Regions from separate parts of the Paenibacillus sp. FSL R7-0297 genome, predicted to be linked through region 2. Evidence: a T-box and tRNA genes for the amino acid it is inferred to sense, from the RefSeq annotation. Region 2 holds a T-box; the other holds one or more tRNA genes.

Region 1 (9,649 bases), 3.5 Mb from region 2:
AATATTTTGATCCACAATTATTTGAGTCTTGGTATACGTTTGCCGCTCATGGCAGTATAGCCATTATAAAAAAGTGGGTGAGTAGTGGTTTGAAGGAAAGCCCCAGTAAAGTTGCAGCTTTTATTGATAAAGCCACAGAGGCAGTATCCAAAGCATTTTATTCCGAAGAATTATAAATTATTTAAAATGAAGCGGACGCTCATTTTTGAGGGCCGCTTCTCTGCTCTTCTGCTGAAGACCAGGCAAGGGGATGGGACTTATGTCTGCTCCTCCAGTATTTTGGGGTCAGTAATAAGAAAAGTGATTCAGCATACCGATAAGTTCGAGAGCCTGGAGGTCAGAACATGGTTTTGGAAACGAAGCAAAGATGCGGCTTTTATCTCGACTCCTATGACCTGATTTATCAAGCCATTGCCAATCAGGATGGTCATAAAGCTGAGGAAGCTGTCCGTCTCCAGAACCGGTATTCGCAAGCAAGCGACACTCTGGTTCATGATCGTAGGAATTATTTTTATCGCAGCGAATTTGCGTGCTCCCCTCACATCGGTGGGACCATTGCTGTTCAGTCGTAATCGGGAGGAGTGACCTTGTATGTTGGAACTGCAATTCTGAGGTTTGCTATTCCCCTATGTAATGTATTACTTCCGAGCCTGATCAAACGGGAGTTTCCGCAGCAAATGGGTACTATGGACAGTGGGATATTCTGTTTCCCTGAATCTATGCGGGGCGGTAGCTTCCGGTATTAGTGTTCCCTTAGCTGTGGGGGCAGGCATGAGGTATCGTTGGTCTAGGTGCGGCTAGAAATCAATTTGTTGGTTCTGATAAAGATTGCCTGGATCTTGATAGTTCTACGCATAACTGGAGTAAGAGAATACAGCTCAAATAAAAAGAAAAAAGAGCCCACCAGAGAATATCTCTGATGAACTCTTTTAGCAGATACCGGCGAGAGGACTCGAACCTCCACGGTTTCCCACTCGATTTTGAGTCGAGCGCGTCTGCCATTCCGCCACGCCGGCATATACATATTATTTACAATTGATTCTAAAATAAAATGGAGGTGCCACCCAGATTTGAACTGGGGATAAAGCTTTTGCAGAGCTTTGCCTTACCACTTGGCTATGGCACCAAAAAATGGAGCGGACGACGGGAATCGAACCCGCGACCCTCGCCTTGGCAAGGCGATGCTCTACCGCTGAGCCACGTCCGCATATAATGGCTGGGGATATAGGAATCGAACCTATGAATGACGGAGTCAAAGTCCGTTGCCTTACCGCTTGGCTAATCCCCAACATTTGATTTAATAAAATGGGGCGACTGATGGGTCTCGAACCCACGAATGCCGGAACCACAATCCGGTGCGTTAACCCCTTCGCCACAGTCGCCATATGAAGCTTATTTAATTGCAATGCCTTATAACTCTTATAAAAGAAATGGGGCGACCGATGGGTCTCGAACCCACGAATGCCGGAACCACAATCCGGTGCGTTAACCACTTCGCCACGATCGCCATATTAAATTTTATAGGATATTACTTGGCAGGGGCAGCAGGAATTGAACCCACACCAACGGTTTTGGAGACCGTTGTTCTACCTTTAAACTATGCCCCTAAAAATGGTGGAGGCTGATGGATTCGAACCACCGAACACGTACGTGAGCAGATTTACAGTCTGATGCGTTTGGCCACTTCGCTAAGCCTCCGAGGATGGTGCCGGCGAGAGGACTTGAACCCCCAACCTACTGATTACAAGTCAGTTGCTCTACCAATTGAGCTACACCGGCGTATTAAGTTGTAAGAAATATGGTGGCGCGGGAGGGAATCGAACCCCCGACACAAGGATTTTCAGTCCTTTGCTCTACCGACTGAGCTACCGAGCCGAACATTTTTTCATAAAGATGGCGGAACCGACGGGATTCGAACCCGCGATCTCCTGCGTGACAGGCAGGCATGTTAGGCCAACTACACCACGGTTCCAAATTGGTTGCGGGGGCAGGATTTGAACCTGCGGCCTTCGGGTTATGAGCCCGACGAGCTACCGGGCTGCTCCACCCCGCGTCAATGTTAAAGATCTATTCTATTAAAAGATAGATGGTGGAGGCTGAGGGGTTCGAACCCCCGACCCTCTGCTTGTAAGGCAGATGCTCTCCCAGCTGAGCTAAGCCTCCATATATGACTCGTATGAGATACTCTCCACTCCGTTACGAGATTGCGATGTATTCCTTACGATGCCTATGCTTCAACGAACCCAGGGAATTCTCATCCCATTAATCGAAGAAGAAATTGGTGACTCGTATGGGATTCGAACCCATGTTACCTCCGTGAAAGGGAGGTGTCTTAACCCCTTGACCAACGAGCCATGCTGTTAACTACTTGTAAAGTAAAGCTACGGAGAGAGAGGGATTCGAACCCTCGAGACGCTTGTGGCGCCTACACGATTTCCAATCGTGCTCCTTCGGCCAAACTCGGACACCTCTCCAAATGGCTCCCCGAACAGGACTCGAACCTGTGACAACTCGATTAACAGTCGAGTGCTCTACCAACTGAGCTATCAGGGAATATACATATCAAGCTTGATCGCCTGAAAACTGAATCCGAAACGAATCTGCGCTCTAAGAAATTTGGATAAGCCCTCGACCGATTAGTATTGGTCAGCTCCGTGCATTGCTGCACTTCCACCTCCAACCTATCTACCTCGTCGTCTTCAAGGGGTCTTACTAGTTGGGAAATCTCATCTTGAGGGGGGCTTCACGCTTAGATGCTTTCAGCGCTTATCCCGTCCGTACGTAGCTACTCAGCCATGCTCCTGGCGGAACAACTGATGCACCAGCGGTACGTCCATCCCGGTCCTCTCGTACTAAGGACAGCTCCTCTCAAATTTCCTGCGCCCACGACAGATAGGGACCGAACTGTCTCACGACGTTCTGAACCCAGCTCGCGTACCGCTTTAATGGGCGAACAGCCCAACCCTTGGGACCTACTTCAGCCCCAGGATGCGATGAGCCGACATCGAGGTGCCAAACCTCCCCGTCGATGTGGACTCTTGGGGGAGATAAGCCTGTTATCCCCAGGGTAGCTTTTATCCGTTGAGCGATGGCCCTTCCATGCGGTACCACCGGATCACTAAGTCCGACTTTCGTCCCTGCTCGACTTGTAGGTCTCGCAGTCAAGCTCCCTTATGCCTTTGCACTCTGCGAATGATTTCCAACCATTCTGAGGGAACCTTTGAACGCCTCCGTTACTCTTTAGGAGGCGACCGCCCCAGTCAAACTGCCCGCCTGACACGGTCCCCGTACCCGCTTAGGGTACTAGGTTAGAACCTAGATACGATCAGGGTGGTATCCCAACGGCGCCTCCGCAGAAGCTTGCGCTCCTGCCTCTACGGCTCCCACCTATCCTGTACAGATCGTACCCAAATTCAATATCAAGCTGCAGTAAAGCTCCATGGGGTCTTTCCGTCTTGTCGCGGGTAACCTGCATCTTCACAGGTATTAAAATTTCACCGGATCTCTCGTTGAGACAGCGCCCAAGTCGTTACGCCATTCGTGCGGGTCAGAATTTACCTGACAAGGAATTTCGCTACCTTAGGACCGTTATAGTTACGGCCGCCGTTTACTGGGGCTTCGGTTCACAGCTTCGGGTTGCCCCTAACCACTCCCCTTAACCTTCCAGCACCGGGCAGGCGTCAGCCCGTATACTTCGCCTTGCGGCTTCGCACAGACCTGTGTTTTTGCTAAACAGTCGCTTGGGCCTTTTCACTGCGGCCCCCTCGGGCTATTCACCCTACCGAGGCACCTCTTCTCCCGAAGTTACGAGGTCATTTTGCCGAGTTCCTTAACGAGAGTTCTTCCGCGCGCCTTAGAATTCTCTTCTCGCCTACCTGTGTCGGTTTGCGGTACGGGCACCTTCTCCTGGCTAGAGGCTTTTCTTGGCAGTGTGAGATCATGACCTTCGCTACTACAATTTTCGCTCCCCATCACAGCCCAGCCTTAATGATGTGCGGATTTGCCTACACATCAGCCTCACTGCTTAGACGGACACATCCATCAGTCCGCGTCACTACCCTCCTGCGTCACCCCATCGCTCATAGCGGATTACGGTGGTACAGTAATTTCAAACTGTTGTCCTTCGACTACGCCTTTCGGCCTCGCCTTAGGTCCCGACTTACCCTGAGCGGACGAGCCTTCCTCAGGAAACCTTGGGCTTTCGGCGGATCAGATTCTCACTGATCTTTTCGTTACTCATACCGGCATTCTCACTTGTATGCTGTCCAGCGCTCCTTACGGTACACCTTCAACCCACATACAACGCTCCCCTACCCCAGATACAAAGTATCTAGCCATAGCTTCGGTGGTGTGTTTAGCCCCGTTACATTTTCGGCGCAGAGTCACTCGACCAGTGAGCTATTACGCACTCTTTCAATGGTGGCTGCTTCTAAGCCAACATCCTGGTTGTCTGTGCAACTCCACATCCTTTCCCACTTAACACACACTTGGGGACCTTAGCTGATGGTCTGGGCTGTTTCCCTTTTGACAATGGATCTTAGCACTCACTGTCTGACTCCCGGCAAGAAGTTAATGGCATTCGGAGTTTGACTGAGCTTGGTAACCCTTGCGGGCCCCGCACCCAATCAGTGCTCTACCTCCACCACTCCATTCACCGAGGCTAGCCCTAAAGCTATTTCGGGGAGAACCAGCTATCTCCGAGTTCGATTGGAATTTCTCCGCTACCCCCACCTCATCCCCGCATTTTTCAACATGCGTGGGTTCGGGCCTCCAGTGCGTGTTACCGCACCTTCACCCTGGACAGGGGTAGATCACACGGTTTCGGGTCTACGTCCACATACTCATTCGCCCTATTCAGACTCGCTTTCGCTGCGGCTCCGTCTTCTCGACTTAACCTTGCATGTTAAACGTAACTCGCCGGTTCATTCTACAAAAGGCACGCCATCACCCAGTAATAGGGCTCTGACTTTTTGTAAGCACACGGTTTCAGGTTCTATTTCACTCCCCTTCCGGGGTGCTTTTCACCTTTCCCTCACGGTACTGTTTCACTATCGGTCGCCAGGTAGTATTTAGCCTTAGCAGATGGTCCTGCTGGATTCATACGGGGTTTCACGTGCCCCGCACTACTCGGGATCCGTCTCGGAGAGAACACAGTTTAGGCTACAGGGCTTTTACCTCTATCGCGGGCCTTTCCAGACCTCTTCGCCTACCATATTCCTTTGTAACTCCATGTGAGACGTCCCACAACCCCAAGGGGCAAGCCCCTTGGTTTAGGCTGTTCCGCGTTCGCTCGCCGCTACTGACGGAATCACTATTGTTTTCTCTTCCTCAGGGTACTTAGATGTTTCAGTTCCCCTGGTCTGCCTCTGCGTATCCTATGTATTCAGATACGAGTAACTGCGAATTACCACAGCTGGGTTTCCCCATTCGGACACCCCCGGATCAAAGCTTGCTTACAGCTCCCCGAGGCAGTTTCGTTGTTCGCCACGTCCTTCGTCGGCTCCTGGCGCCTAGGCATCCTCCGTGTGCTCTTATTAGCTTAACCAATCGCTCCGGTATTGGCTCATTCGCTCATCTTGTTTTAAACAGCGCTTCCGGATGAATCCGTCCGCTAGTCTGTTTAAAGCCAAAAGTCGCTCATAATCCAAAACCATCGCTCAGCATGACTAATAACTATTTCAACTTGCTTACACAAGTTTCAGCTAAAAGATGTTCTAAAACGCAAATTCGTTTCGGTATCCAGTTTTCAAGGATCAAGGTGCTGAAATTTCGGGACAATCACGACTGTGATGTTCGAAAATTCAGACAGTTTAAAGATGAGAGCTTAAACTCTCAAAACTGACCAACGAGTGAGTGTTTGAACCCTAAGGTTCGTTGTGGAAGCTTTAGCTTCCGATTTGAATGTTTCCGTTGCAGGAAACGATTCTCCATAGAAAGGAGGTGATCCAGCCGCACCTTCCGATACGGCTACCTTGTTACGACTTCACCCCAATCATCTACCCCACCTTCGGCGGCTGGCTCCCTTGCGGGTTACCCCACCGACTTCGGGTGTTGTAAACTCTCGTGGTGTGACGGGCGGTGTGTACAAGACCCGGGAACGTATTCACCGCGGCATGCTGATCCGCGATTACTAGCAATTCCGACTTCATGCAGGCGAGTTGCAGCCTGCAATCCGAACTGAGACCGGCTTTGCTGGGATTGGCTCCACCTCGCGGTTTCGCTTCCCGTTGTACCGGCCATTGTAGTACGTGTGTAGCCCAGGTCATAAGGGGCATGATGATTTGACGTCATCCCCACCTTCCTCCGGTTTGTCACCGGCAGTCACTCTAGAGTGCCCAGCCTTACCTGCTGGCAACTAAAGTCAAGGGTTGCGCTCGTTGCGGGACTTAACCCAACATCTCACGACACGAGCTGACGACAACCATGCACCACCTGTCTCCGATGCTCCGAAGAGGGGCACTATCTCTAATGCTTTCATCGGGATGTCAAGACCTGGTAAGGTTCTTCGCGTTGCTTCGAATTAAACCACATACTCCACTGCTTGTGCGGGTCCCCGTCAATTCCTTTGAGTTTCAGTCTTGCGACCGTACTCCCCAGGCGGAGTGCTTACTGTGTTAACTTCGGCACCAAGGGTATCGAAACCCCTAACACCTAGCACTCATCGTTTACGGCGTGGACTACCAGGGTATCTAATCCTGTTTGCTCCCCACGCTTTCGCGCCTCAGCGTCAGTTACAGCCCAGAAAGTCGCCTTCGCCACTGGTGTTCCTCCACATATCTACGCATTTCACCGCTACACGTGGAATTCCACTTTCCTCTTCTGTACTCAAGTCACCCAGTTTCCAGTGCGACCCCAGGTTGAGCCCAAGGTTTAAACACCAGACTTAAATGACCGCCTGCGCGCGCTTTACGCCCAATAATTCCGGACAACGCTTGCCCCCTACGTATTACCGCGGCTGCTGGCACGTAGTTAGCCGGGGCTTTCTTCTCAGGTACCGTCACTCCGGTAGCAGTTACTCTACCGGACGTTCTTCCCTGGCAACAGAGCTTTACGATCCGAAAACCTTCATCACTCACGCGGCATTGCTCCGTCAGGCTTTCGCCCATTGCGGAAGATTCCCTACTGCTGCCTCCCGTAGGAGTCTGGGCCGTGTCTCAGTCCCAGTGTGGCCGTTCACCCTCTCAGGTCGGCTACGCATCGTCGCCTTGGTGAGCCGTTACCCCACCAACTAGCTAATGCGCCGCAGGCCCATCCCCAAGTGGCAGATTGCTCCGCCTTTCATTCTCTCTTCAGGAGAGGAAAGAAATTATCCGGTATTAGCTACCGTTTCCGGTAGTTATCCCAGTCTTGAGGGCAGGTTGCCTACGTGTTACTCACCCGTCCGCCGCTAAATTCATTTGAAAGCAAGCTTTCAAATGAACTCCGCTCGACTTGCATGTATTAGGCATGCCGCCAGCGTTCGTCCTGAGCCAGGATCAAACTCTCCAAATTGGTTTTAGAAAGAGCGATTGCTCATTTTGAAACATCTGACGAGAATTTTCATTCTCTTTTTTGGATCTCGCCGAAGCGATCTCCCACTCACTCGTTGTTCAGTTTTCAAAGATCAATGTCTCATCTTTTGTCGCCGTTATTTGTTTCAGCAGCGACCTTTATAATATATCACAGCGCCCTCGTTTTAGTCAACCTTTTTTTTGATTTCTTTTTTTGGCTGATTTACGACTGCTTTGCAGCGCATCGTTATGTCAGAGGGACGAGTTATAATTTATCACATAAGTTGCGTCCTAGTCAACCCTAAATATTCCCCTCATTATCTGCGCTCATGCAGCAAGGAACAAATAAAAAAAGAGAGTACACTACCTCTCTCCATCCTCCTGCTTACTTTTTCTATTATAGGTCTATTCATGTCCGTGGACAGCCACCTAACTAAAGGGTATACCGAATTGCATGTCCGTCCCCGGCCTCTACAGCCCAAGAAGTAATTTCTCTAATTAATGAACGCGATACAAGCTTGCGCAGAACAAGCGGTAGCTCTGCCTGGAGCTGGCTCAGTCCTGAATGCTGCAGAAGTTCCTTGATACTCCAAGCCTCCTTGCGGCTGCTCAGGATATGGAGCAGCATGGCGCAACAATCCGCCATTTTTGACATTAACGCAAACTCGCAGGCCAGCAAAATCAGTTCGACTCTCTGCTCCAGCGTTTCTGTACTTACTGTCAGTTCTTCATATAACTTATGAACCGGAGAATTCAAATTTTTGACCTGTCCCCACACTGCGGGCTCCGGAAAATATCCGGCCTCGCTCACTTCAATACGTGCCCAATGATACAGAGCGATCAGCACGCAGTTATAAGCATCCATAGTACAGCCTGCTTCAAGGTAACGTTTCGACTTCACATACATATGTAGGAACCGGGAGAATTCCATAAACAATACCCGCTCTTTCAGCGGACCTTGGAACTGAATGAGTTCCTTCCGCATCTCCGCCAATATTCCCTTAGGGTCCCAGATCACCTCACCGGACATTAAACTGGTAAGGAGTTCATTATTGTCCCCTGCCATCACAGCGCGTTCCAAAGCAGATAGACCCACATGCACGGATTGCGTCCGCCGGTCCCCGGCAATGGTGTGGGTTATAATTCGCTCTGTCTCCTGTTCCTCATGCAGCATGAGCACCATCATATCAAAGTCATGCAGCAGCGCGCTCTGAAATGTATCATTGCCTCTTTGCCGCAAAGCAACGGCTCCAAGAACATTCTCATCAAATGTCTCCCCACTTAATAGGGTCAAATTGGACAGTTCCATACTTCCCTCCATCAAATTTGGCGATTTTGCATCCAGTCAGTTATAATTCTCTTTACATAAATGATATTCTACATATTCATGTCAGTTCCTCCTGGATAACCGAACTATATTTCAGTTAGGAGATAATACTCATGAAATTTAAATCGGCCAAAATCAACGCTTTTCGTACATGGGGACTGCTTCTTACGATGCTGGGTATGGGCCTTATGATTATGGGAACCGCAGGCATTGTATTCTGGGGGTCTGCAGGCAAGGTTGTCGCTGCTATCGGTCTCGTCATTGGTCTAATCTCCATGATGGCCAGTCTGGCCATCTACTTCTGGGCGGGCATGCTCTCAACCAGTGCTGTCCAGGTGGAATGTCCCGAATGCCATAAGCTGACCAAAATGCTTGGCAAAACGGACCGCTGTATGTTCTGTCACACCATCCTCACGATGGACCCTGCACAAGCCACAATTACCGCTGAAGAACTTGAAGTCCAGCAATTGAAGCAATAATCGAATTCATATGTCTTTACAGAAATAATCTCCTGCCGGATACAAACAAAAACGGGTGTCGTCCTCTACTGGACGACACCCGTTTTATATTTAATCCCCCTAAGCATTATTCAACAATCGCTTTGAGTGCTTCCCACGCTTCCGGATTGGCAAAGCTCCGATTCCATGAGGCTACCCCGCCAAGGCCGAAGGACTGCGCCAGATCGACTCTGGCTGCCAGCGAAACTTTATCCTCAATCCATATTTTGCGCAGAGCACCCTCTTCTTTGTATTCCACATAATTCTGTCCTGCTTCCTTATCAAGAACCGGTGTCAGCTTCTTCTCGGCAAGTATCTCCTGAACCGCATTCATA
Region 2 (9,649 bases):
CGCAGCGTACGGCTCGTCAGCCCCAGCTGCTCCGACATTTCTTGTATAGCAACAGATCTGTTCATTTCGCTCTCCTCTCTGAGATCTCATAGCTATCGTATCACTTGACGCTGCGTCAATATCAAGAAGTAATCCTGGTGTGCCCGAAAAAAGTCATCTCACCCATCTCATTCTCTGCGATCCTGTAGGGATGGGTCTGGTCATAATATCTTTGGACAAATACTCCCTCACCTACTGGATAGAGCTCAATATGAAAATTGCCGGAGAATCTCGTGAAATATAATTTCCCGTTTATGATTTCTATCTGGATTTTGTCTTCCAGGTACGTTCCGCAGTACATCCGTAGGCTGCGCTCACTGAAGTGAACTTCAGGATGCCGAACCGGAGCCTTCACCTCAACATTATGCAGAATATCTGAGATTGTATTGCCCAGCCGGTACTGATTAATAGCTTCATTGTTTGACAGAATAAGAATACAGATGTCTTCAGCAAAAAAATTCTGCATATAGGTGCTGACCCCAAGGTGATCCCCGCCATGGGCATATCTGTCTTGGCCGTAAAGGTGGTGATGCTCCAAGCCATAGCAGTAGTTGTTATCGTTCTCGGTGAAAAATCTGGCATATGCCTCCGGTGACAGCAGCTTCCGGTCCCGCAGACAGGCATACCATTTGTGCAAATCCTCGCAGTCCGAAACCACCGCACCTGCACCAATGCTGAACTTCTCGTTGTGATACGGGCATTTGACCGTTTCGGCGAAATCCTTGGCATAATTGCTTGCTCTGTTAACCATCACCCGGCACCCGTCGTCAACAACGCTGTTAGACATAGCTAAAGGCCGGAAGAGATGCTTTTGAAGGAAATCCCCATACTTCTCTCCCGAAACATGCTCAATAATCCAGGCCAGCAAATTATAATTGGAGTTATTATAATCATATTCTGTACCCGCCGGCTTTGTGGGCTTCTTGTTGATATACTGCTGGAAGTACTCCGTCTGTGAGTAATTCATTCTGTTATATCCGCCGAAAAAATCATTCTCAAAATTATAAAAATTATATAAACCGGATGTGTGTGACAATAAATGATGTACGGTAATAGACTCATCAATTTTCAGATCTGCAGGTAGATATAGCTGTGCGGATTGATCGATATCCAGCACCTGCCTGTCACATAGAAGCATAACTGCAAAAGCCGTAAACTGTTTAGACATGGAAGCAAGTGAGAAGCATGAATGCATATCATTTTTAATTCCAAACTCAATACTCGCATAGCCGCAGGCCTTCTCAAAGAGTACTTCGCCCTTCCGGGTAACTTGAATAACCCCGTAAAAATCCCACAGCTTCAGGTACTCATTCGTATAATCCTCAAGCTTTTCACGTAATGTCCGCACGGACTCACTCCCTAATCTGTTTTAACTATCAATTGACATTCACCCTTAGATGTTGTAAAAATACAGTAATACAATATTATACAACTTTGCAATGACGAAGAGAGTACGCATAACGAATACTCCAGAGAGCTGATGGCCGGTGCGAATCAGTGTAGGGATTATGCCGAAGTGGGCTTCTGAGCATCCAAACCGAACCTTCAGGAAGTAGGCTTTGGCGAAGGTCTCATCGTTACAAGAGACGCGTATTCAGGGCATATAGCGATGTCACGATACGTTTAAGCGGGTCCGGATCACAATCCGGGCTAATTAAGGTGGTACCACGGGGTTCTCTCGTCCTTTTCAGGATGAGAGGACCCCTTTTTGATACATAAACGGAGGGATAACATGAGTAAGGAAATTGTATTAACCGGAATTAAGCCTACGGGCAAAGTCCATCTGGGGAATTACATCGGAGCGATCAAGCCTGCACTGCAACTCGCCGGGGCCAGTGATTGTACTGCGCTTTATTTTATCGCTGACTATCATGGATTAACTTTCATACAGGACAGAGACGAGTTTCGTAATCTGTCTTATGGTATCGCAGCTACATGGCTGGCACTGGGACTGGACCCGGAGCGGGTAATCTTTTATCGACAATCTGATGTGCCGGAGATCTTCGAGCTTCACTGGATTCTATCTTGCCTGACGTCCAAAGGTCTAATGAACCGTGCCCATGCGTACAAAGCCATTCATGAACAAAATATTCAATCAGGCGTGGATGCGGATACCGGAGTCAATATGGGCCTGTTCACTTATCCGGTTCTGATGGCAGCGGACATTCTGCTGTTTCAATCAGACAAGGTCCCTGTCGGTAAAGACCAGATTCAGCATGTGGAGATCGCCAGGGATATTGCCGAAGGCTTCAACCGGATTTATGGGGATACCTTCAAGCTGCCTGATTATAGGGTCGATGAGAACACATCCGTGATTCCAGGGCTGGACGGGCGGAAGATGAGCAAAAGCTATAATAATACGATTCCGCTGTTCGAAACACCAGAGAACCTGAAGAAGCTGATCAGCAAAATCAAAACAGACTCTACACCTCCCGAGGAACCGAAAGACCCGGATACGTCTAATATTTTCTTGCTGTACAAAGAGTTTGCGGCTCCCGCTCAAGTACAGGATTTCAGGAACCAATATCTAAGCGGCATCAGTTGGGGTGAGGCTAAGCAGGAGCTGTTTCAGGTGGTTAATGCTGCACTGGAGGAACCCCGGAACAAATACAATGAGTTAATGGCAGCGCCAGAGCAGATCGACGCGATCCTGAGTGAAGGTGCCCGGAAGGCAAGAGCCCTAGCTGCACCTCTGCTTGCCCAGGTCAAATCCAGGATCGGACGATATAAATAGATCCATGGAGCGGAGTTTAGCCTAAGCGGGTGATATGGTAAAATTATCAAGTCCATACATGATATAAAATAGACTGGTGGGAGGAATATCGGTGAACGTACGTAACTCAACGTATAATTTCCAGAATGTCAGTAACGGATATGGATGCCATCCTCCAGCCCGTTCCCCGGATGCGCATGCGATGATACTGGTTTTTATGGCCTGCGTTACTAAACCTTAATAGATTAACATGAGGGGCTATGATGAGCTTTGTTCATAGACAACACAAAGAAACCACTTCTTAGAAAGGTTTAATCCTATTTTAAGAGTGGTTTCTTTTGTGTGCTACAGCCTCTGAAACAACCGCTCCCCGCTAACCCGTATATACCTGTACATTCCGGCGCAGCCCCCTGCCATTATAACTGCGTATATCAGCATAAGGAGATTTCCATTCACATTACTAAGAAGCATGAATAGAGCCGCTGGAGCAGCCAGACTGATGAATCCGAGAATCATCGACACCAGCACTGCTGCACTCTGCTTGATTACCGCAACCTCATTTGTCCATTCCAGCTTAGGCAGCTTCAGGTTCACAATAACGCCCAGCATGGCAGAGTAACAAGCGTAGATCACTGGGATCACAAGCATTAATATACTTTCGGCCCATCCAGTCCCCAGTGTATAGATAAGCAGTACCCAGCTTACGGCAATGACTGGCAACGTAAGGGTGAGATTCACGGCAACTTTACTGAGGATAATGGTAGGTTTAGAGACGGGCGAGCTTTGTAAAATCCACAGATGATTCCCTTCAAGCGAAATCGAACTTGCCGTGGTGCAGCTAATAATCACAAATAAGGAAACCACAAGCGGACTCAGCGTGCTCAAATACTGTGATAATTGCGGAATTTCAAGCAAGGCTCCGAGCTTCTCTGAACTGAGGAACAATAAGGAAACCGACATTACCAGTAACAGAACCATACCAATGCCTGTGTTCAGCACATAATTAGTAGAACTGAAGTAGCGGCGCAGCTCCTTGAGATACAACGCCTTGAATGCAGAATTTGCCTGCAACGGCTTCATAGTATATTTGCTGCCTGCGTGGCTTGTCATTAGTCCCGTATGGATAGCTTTGTACCGTGTTGCCAGCACTGTGGAGAAGAGTACAAATGCAAGTACAGACAGAGCAATAAAGAAGATCAATGAAGGTACCTGGTACGAGCAGACAGCATCCACATACACGGAAGCCAGAGGATACAGCTTAAAGATCGCATCACCCAGCCCAGCCCCTAAATCCGCAAGCTCCTGCTCGTCTCCGTTAAGATTAAATGAACCCAGCATGAGTACAATAATGAAGGCAAAAGTGAAGAGTATACTAATCAGCTTGCTTGCTCTAAACCTTGAAGATATCCAGCTGATCAATGAGCCAATAATCGTTGCCGCTATAATCGGCAGTAAGGTGATGAATAGAAGCGTCATTAGAAAAAACAGATAAAAAATCACACCCGGATTCACTTGCATCGCATATACCGTACCGGCCGGCAGCATAACCAGCAGGGTGAAAAACAGATTCATCACATATAGCTGAAGCACACGGCTCGCAACAACATGACTCGTCTTCACCGGCAGCGACATCACCATATCATAGTCCTTATAGCTGAATAATACACCACTGGCCTTATAGACCGTTGTGAAGAACCCGACCATCGAAGTGACAGCCATCATAATGGCCAGCAGCAAATCCATCCGTCCGAGCTCTTCAAAAGCCTTAGCCATCATGAAGCTGTAGCTGAAAGACATCGCTCCTATCATAAGTACACCAGCGATAATTGTTAGGCTGAGCAGCAGCGCCTTGCGTCTCTCTGCAGGATCTTTGGTATGCAGTGCTTTATTAAGGCCGAAGGAGGACATCAGCTGCAGCTTCGTTAACCTCCAGATATTAATCATTGTCGATCAGCTCCATGAATACTTCCTCAAGGCTATTCTTGCCCTTCACCTCTTCAGTGCTACCATGGGCAATCAGCTGGCCTCCCTTAATGATCGCGATCTTATTGCAAATCTTCTCGGCCGTATCCAGCACATGTGTCGAGAAGAAGATCGCCCCGCCGCTGCTGCACAGCTCAGCCATGATGGTCTTCAGCGTATGCGCAGCTTTGGGATCAAGGCCTACAAAAGGTTCATCGAGCACTAAGAGCTTAGGCTCATGAATGAGCGCGGAGATGATGGCGAGCTTCTGCTTCATCCCGTGAGAATACGAGGAGATCATATCGCCCAAATTGGCCGTAAGCTGAAAAGCATCACTGTATTTCTGGATGAGCCGCTCACGGTTTGCCTTGGATACGCCAAAGAGATCGCCGATGAAATTCAAGTACTGAATGCCGGTAAGATGATCGTACAGATCGGGATTATCCGGAATATAGGCAAGTTTCGCCTTGCAGGCTAACGGATCTTTTTTAATGGAGATTCCATCAATTTCAATTTCCCCTTCTTCAAAATCAAGCACGCCCACTACAGCGCGGATAGTCGTTGTTTTGCCCGCCCCGTTGTGACCGATGAAGCCATAGATATCGCCCCGCTCGACCACTAAACTGAGGTCATCCACTGCCTTTTTTCCGCCCTTATAACTCTTCGTAAAATGTTTGATCGTCAGCATTTCCTCTCACCTCTTCATTGGTGTTAGCAAATAACTATAATACGTATAGCCTGCGCTAATCGTTCATTTTCACTAAATACCAATCTCCCGCATTTTCGCCGTGAGCTTGTTCACCCGCTCCTCAATATCCTTGCCGCTGTATTTTGGCAGCCGCATTTCGCTCACAATTCTGCCGTCACACATGAACATAATCCGCTCCGTCTTCGCTGCAATCGTTGCATCATGAGTGACCAGCATGACCGCCGTACCCTCCGCATTGATCTCGGACAGCAGGTCCATGATCTCCTGGGCAGCTTTCAGGTTAAGCGCACCGGTCGGCTCGTCACCAAAAATAATTCTCGGGCTGCTCATCAATGCGCGGCATATCCCTGCACGCTGAAGCTGCCCTCCCGAGGCCTGCGTAATATCCCGCTTCGCCAGCTCCGCGATTCCCACCTTCTGCATAAGCTGTCTTGCTTGCTCTGTAATCCCTGCGGCGTTTCGTCTGTTGTCACGCATGGATGGAAGGATAATATTATCCAGGATGTTCAAGTTCTTCATTAGTGTCGGCTGCTGAAACACAAAGCCCATTCCCGTTCTGCGCAGGTCAGCAAGCTCATTCTCCGCAAGTGTCCCCAGATCCCTGCCGTCAAAAGTAACCCGTCCGCCGTCCATCCGCTCCATTCCGCTCAGCGCAAACATCAGCGTCGACTTACCAGAGCCCGAAGGTCCCATAACTGACACGAACTCCCCTTCTTTAATTTCGATAGACACTCCGTCCAGAACATTACGCTTGTCATCACCGGTGCCGTAATGTTTGGTTATATTTATACCGGTAATCATCTTCTTCATCTCCATGACCTACTCCTTAATATTCCCGGATATTTGAATTCGTCCTGTTCCTGCTGTACCGATAATCGTGGCGATCAGCACTGAGCCTGCCATCATCAGCGGACATAATACATACGCCGATAGCGGATTGATCACGAACTTGAACGATGAAGCTCCAAACGAGGAAATCAGTACACCCGCAAGTACCTGCCCGAGCGTGTTTGCCAGCAATGTGCCGAGAACCATCCCGATAAGCAGCACGAATACCGAACGTGAGAAATATTGTACAGTCAGATCCGAATTCGTAAACCCGAGTGACTTCATGACGGCAATGGCATGCCGGTCCTTGGCCACAAGCATCCGCATAAACAACAGCGTAATCAGTACATTGATGAACAGCATCACGATAATGGCTAACCGGGAGGCCTTACCGACTGAGCTGATGGTAGAGCCGAAGGTCTGTGTAACATATTCATCAATCCCCGACACCTTCGCATAATTGAAGCGGTCCGCATATTCGGTTACCTTACTGCCGGTTAGCGATGGATCTGCAAGCTCCGCATAAATAACGGACCACATGGCTTCCGCTGAATTCGTGGTGAATACGGCTTTGGCCGTTTTTCCGCCATTGGTAACATCCGAATAAATTCCGCATACTGTAAGCTCCCTGGGTTCCCCGTCAACCAACAGTGTAATGGGATCCCCAGCCTTTTTGCCCAGCTCATCAGCATTCACAGCCGAGAGGGCAACTTCGTCCTCTGCAGCCGCCCCACGTCCTTCAGAATAGGCTACAGGGAAAATTGAATGGTCACCGATCTCAACCTTTAACCGTTCCACTGATCCATTCTCCAGCTTCACCTTGAGAGCCTGTGTTGTAAGTACAGCGTATCGGGAGATGGCTGTGTCGTTCTCCATGACCTGAGCAATATCAGCAGCCTTCTCAGTAATATTGCCGGTCTGCTGAATATCCAGGCGCAGATCACTGTCTCCGATTCCCATGTAGGTGATGAAGCTTTTGGAGGCAATCGTATTGTAGAGGTTCTGGGGAACAATCATTATAAATGCAGAAATTATGAGTACAGCGAGCATTGTGCCATATAGCCTTTTCCTCGACAGGACATCCTTGATACCTAGAAAAACATTCGTATTCAGCAGCCGGTTCCCGCTCAGATTGAAACGCTTCGAGCCCGCCAGTTGTTCCTGTGAAGTACCGAAGCGGATGGCTTCTGCAGGGGAAATCTTCCGGAAGCGTGTCAGCACCCTGTTCACATAAGCGGTAACCGCAAGGAATACAAGCAGTACGCCAATGACTCCGCAGCCTAAGGCAAGCGCAGAGTTCTCACTCTCCCCCATGTATAACCTGATATTCTCAAGCAGCAGACCTCTGAATAGGAACGAAAGCGCAAATCCGAGAACACTGCCCAGCGCCGCCACACCTGCGTATTTCGCAAGATAGATCTTCTTCAGGTCAGAAACACGTAATCCGATGGCTTTCATCACACCGATCTCACGGTAATCGCTCTCTATAGTTGCAAGGAGTGTAAAACGTATACACATAAATGCGATAACAACAACTAGCACACTTGCCAGGAGGATGACCGCGATCATAAGTCCGTCGGAAATAGCATTCACCATTTTGAACAGGGGATAGGTTAGGGTTGGTCCGTTGGCTTCTAGACCTGCAGTGGTGTAGTCTGTTTCGAATGCGCCAAGCATGGACAGATCTCTGAGTCTGAACTCAATCAGATATTCTGTGCTTCCGAAACCCTGAATTTCCGCATAATCATGCTGGCTTATAAGGAATCTCTTCGACGAGGCGAGCGGCGAGTTCATCTGTGAATCACGCAGAAATCCTGCTACAGTGAAATTCTTGCCGGCGACGTTGGCCGTACTCCCCACTTTTGCTGAGCCATCCTTCATATAGCTTACCGGAACATAGACCTCACCGTCAGCTGCCGTAATCACGTTCCCGTCCAGGTCCAGCAGATAATCAAATTTCCCGCTTTGCGTGCTGAAGCCGTTATCCTGAACGCTGTCCGCAAGCGATTGGCCGTCGATTACAATCCTCGCACCTTCAACATTGAGGAAATCAAGCACTTGAAATTTATCAACCTTGCTGTTCTGCTCGGCAAAAGCGGTAAACCGCGACTTATCCAGTTCACCGGAATGCATCTGCATGAAATGTGGTGTTCCGGCCTGCTTCATGAGCGTATCAATGGCTCCGGACAGATTGACGATCAGGATTGCTGACAGAGAAACAAGCATCGCAGCGGCCGCCACAAATATCATCGTGGTCAGAGTGGTCCCTTTGCTTTTGAGAATATCATTGCGGATTATTCGGTAGTACATATGTCACCCCTGTTCTCAAGGCTTCGAATCGATTTCAAATGATAAATGATGAGCGAGGCTACGCTTAACAGCAGCCCTGCGATAATAATGAGCAGTCCCATGCCCCGCCCGCTGCCTGTGCCGATGACCCTCCCCACGCTGCCTGCAAGCACTCCGCCTGTCACCAGCAATGGAGTGAACACATAATCTGCCAGCACACCCGCCAGCGTATATGCGGCGACAAACCCCAGTTGTGAAACCAGTCCGATCAGTGACCAGGCTCTTCCCTGAACGGAATTATCGATGTTGGTGCGGACCAGATAATCCAGGGCTGTGTTCGTGAATGGCAGCATGGCAAAAAAGAGAAACCCTGAAATGCCAATCAGCACAATATTCTCACGGAGTCCGAAAGCCGCCATACTTATTCCCGAGCAAAAGAGTGACACTGACAGGATTTTGACAAAACCCTTCTTGAGCGGCAGCATTCCTATAATCACACTCGACACAAGCATCCCCGAAGCAATAATAGTCTCAAGCGTACCTAATACCGCACTGTCCTTAAAAGTCAGGATCATCGGCATGGACAGGGTCTCAATGAAACCAATAAAAAATGTCATTACAGAGGTCATAACCACAAGCACCAGCACGCCCCGGTTACCGGAAACAGCTCTCCAGCCGTCTTTGAATTCACGGATAAAGGGTTGTGCCTGCCCGGAGCTCTTCGGGGAAAGACCGCTGCGTACAGCTAGCGTTACAGCAACGGTTACGAAAAATGTGCAGATGTCGATCACCAGCAGCAGCTTCACATCTGTAACCGCGAGCAGAAATCCGGCGATGACAGGCGAAATGAGATATTTGGCCGAACCCGCCACTTGAACAAAACCGCTAGCCTTCGTGTATTGCTCCTCGCTGAGCAGATCCGTAACCGTAGCCTTATAAGCCGGATCAAGCAGTGAGGAGAACACCGAGCTAATAGTCACTCCCGCACAAATCTGCCACAGCTGCGCTTCTCCGTTCAGTAAACAGATCAGTATGAAAATAAGTCCGGTTGCGGAAAGACTGTCGCCCAGTACCATCAGCAGCCTACGGTCATAGCGGTCCGCAAGCAC

What was found. The T-box of region 2 lies ahead of MKZ24_RS24895 (tryptophan--tRNA ligase). A T-box ahead of a tRNA ligase gene usually reads a tRNA of that ligase, here a tRNA-Trp.
Region 1: it encodes a tRNA-Trp, which carries the amino acid that the T-box ahead of MKZ24_RS24895 (tryptophan--tRNA ligase) is inferred to sense. The anticodon was not compared.

Annotation. Positions count from the first base shown of each region.
Region 1 is NZ_JBBPAQ010000001.1:2,140,394-2,150,042, reverse strand. It holds gene MKZ24_RS09510 (TetR/AcrR family transcriptional regulator) at 1-176, shown strand, start outside; gene MKZ24_RS33080 (hypothetical protein) at 345-572, shown strand; partial or broken gene MKZ24_RS09505 (MFS transporter) at 493-783, shown strand; tRNA gene MKZ24_RS09500 (tRNA-Leu) at 938-1,016, opposite strand; tRNA gene MKZ24_RS09495 (tRNA-Cys) at 1,053-1,126, opposite strand; tRNA gene MKZ24_RS09490 (tRNA-Gly) at 1,133-1,207, opposite strand; tRNA gene MKZ24_RS09485 (tRNA-Gln) at 1,214-1,288, opposite strand; tRNA gene MKZ24_RS09480 (tRNA-His) at 1,307-1,382, opposite strand; tRNA gene MKZ24_RS09475 (tRNA-His) at 1,432-1,507, opposite strand; tRNA gene MKZ24_RS09470 (tRNA-Trp) at 1,534-1,607, opposite strand; tRNA gene MKZ24_RS09465 (tRNA-Tyr) at 1,613-1,698, opposite strand; tRNA gene MKZ24_RS09460 (tRNA-Thr) at 1,704-1,779, opposite strand; tRNA gene MKZ24_RS09455 (tRNA-Phe) at 1,800-1,875, opposite strand; tRNA gene MKZ24_RS09450 (tRNA-Asp) at 1,895-1,972, opposite strand; tRNA gene MKZ24_RS09445 (tRNA-Met) at 1,977-2,053, opposite strand; tRNA gene MKZ24_RS09440 (tRNA-Val) at 2,088-2,163, opposite strand; tRNA gene MKZ24_RS09435 (tRNA-Glu) at 2,280-2,354, opposite strand; tRNA gene MKZ24_RS09430 (tRNA-Ser) at 2,385-2,474, opposite strand; tRNA gene MKZ24_RS09425 (tRNA-Asn) at 2,478-2,553, opposite strand; rRNA gene MKZ24_RS09420 (23S ribosomal RNA) at 2,617-5,545, opposite strand; rRNA gene MKZ24_RS09415 (16S ribosomal RNA) at 5,934-7,491, opposite strand; gene MKZ24_RS09410 (nucleotidyltransferase-like protein) at 7,924-8,799, opposite strand; gene MKZ24_RS09405 (DUF2614 family zinc ribbon-containing protein) at 8,931-9,296, shown strand; gene MKZ24_RS09400 (glycosyl hydrolase family 18 protein) at 9,403-9,649, opposite strand, start outside.
Region 2 is NZ_JBBPAQ010000001.1:5,647,860-5,657,508, forward strand. It holds gene MKZ24_RS24885 (MerR family transcriptional regulator) at 1-65, opposite strand, end outside; gene MKZ24_RS24890 (serine hydrolase domain-containing protein) at 122-1,387, opposite strand; T-box leader at 1,470-1,728, shown strand; gene MKZ24_RS24895 (tryptophan--tRNA ligase) at 1,772-2,773, shown strand; gene MKZ24_RS24900 (hypothetical protein) at 3,098-4,696, opposite strand; gene MKZ24_RS24905 (ABC transporter ATP-binding protein) at 4,689-5,402, opposite strand; gene MKZ24_RS24910 (ABC transporter ATP-binding protein) at 5,475-6,233, opposite strand; gene MKZ24_RS24915 (ABC transporter permease) at 6,243-8,561, opposite strand; gene MKZ24_RS24920 (MFS transporter) at 8,546-9,649, opposite strand, start outside.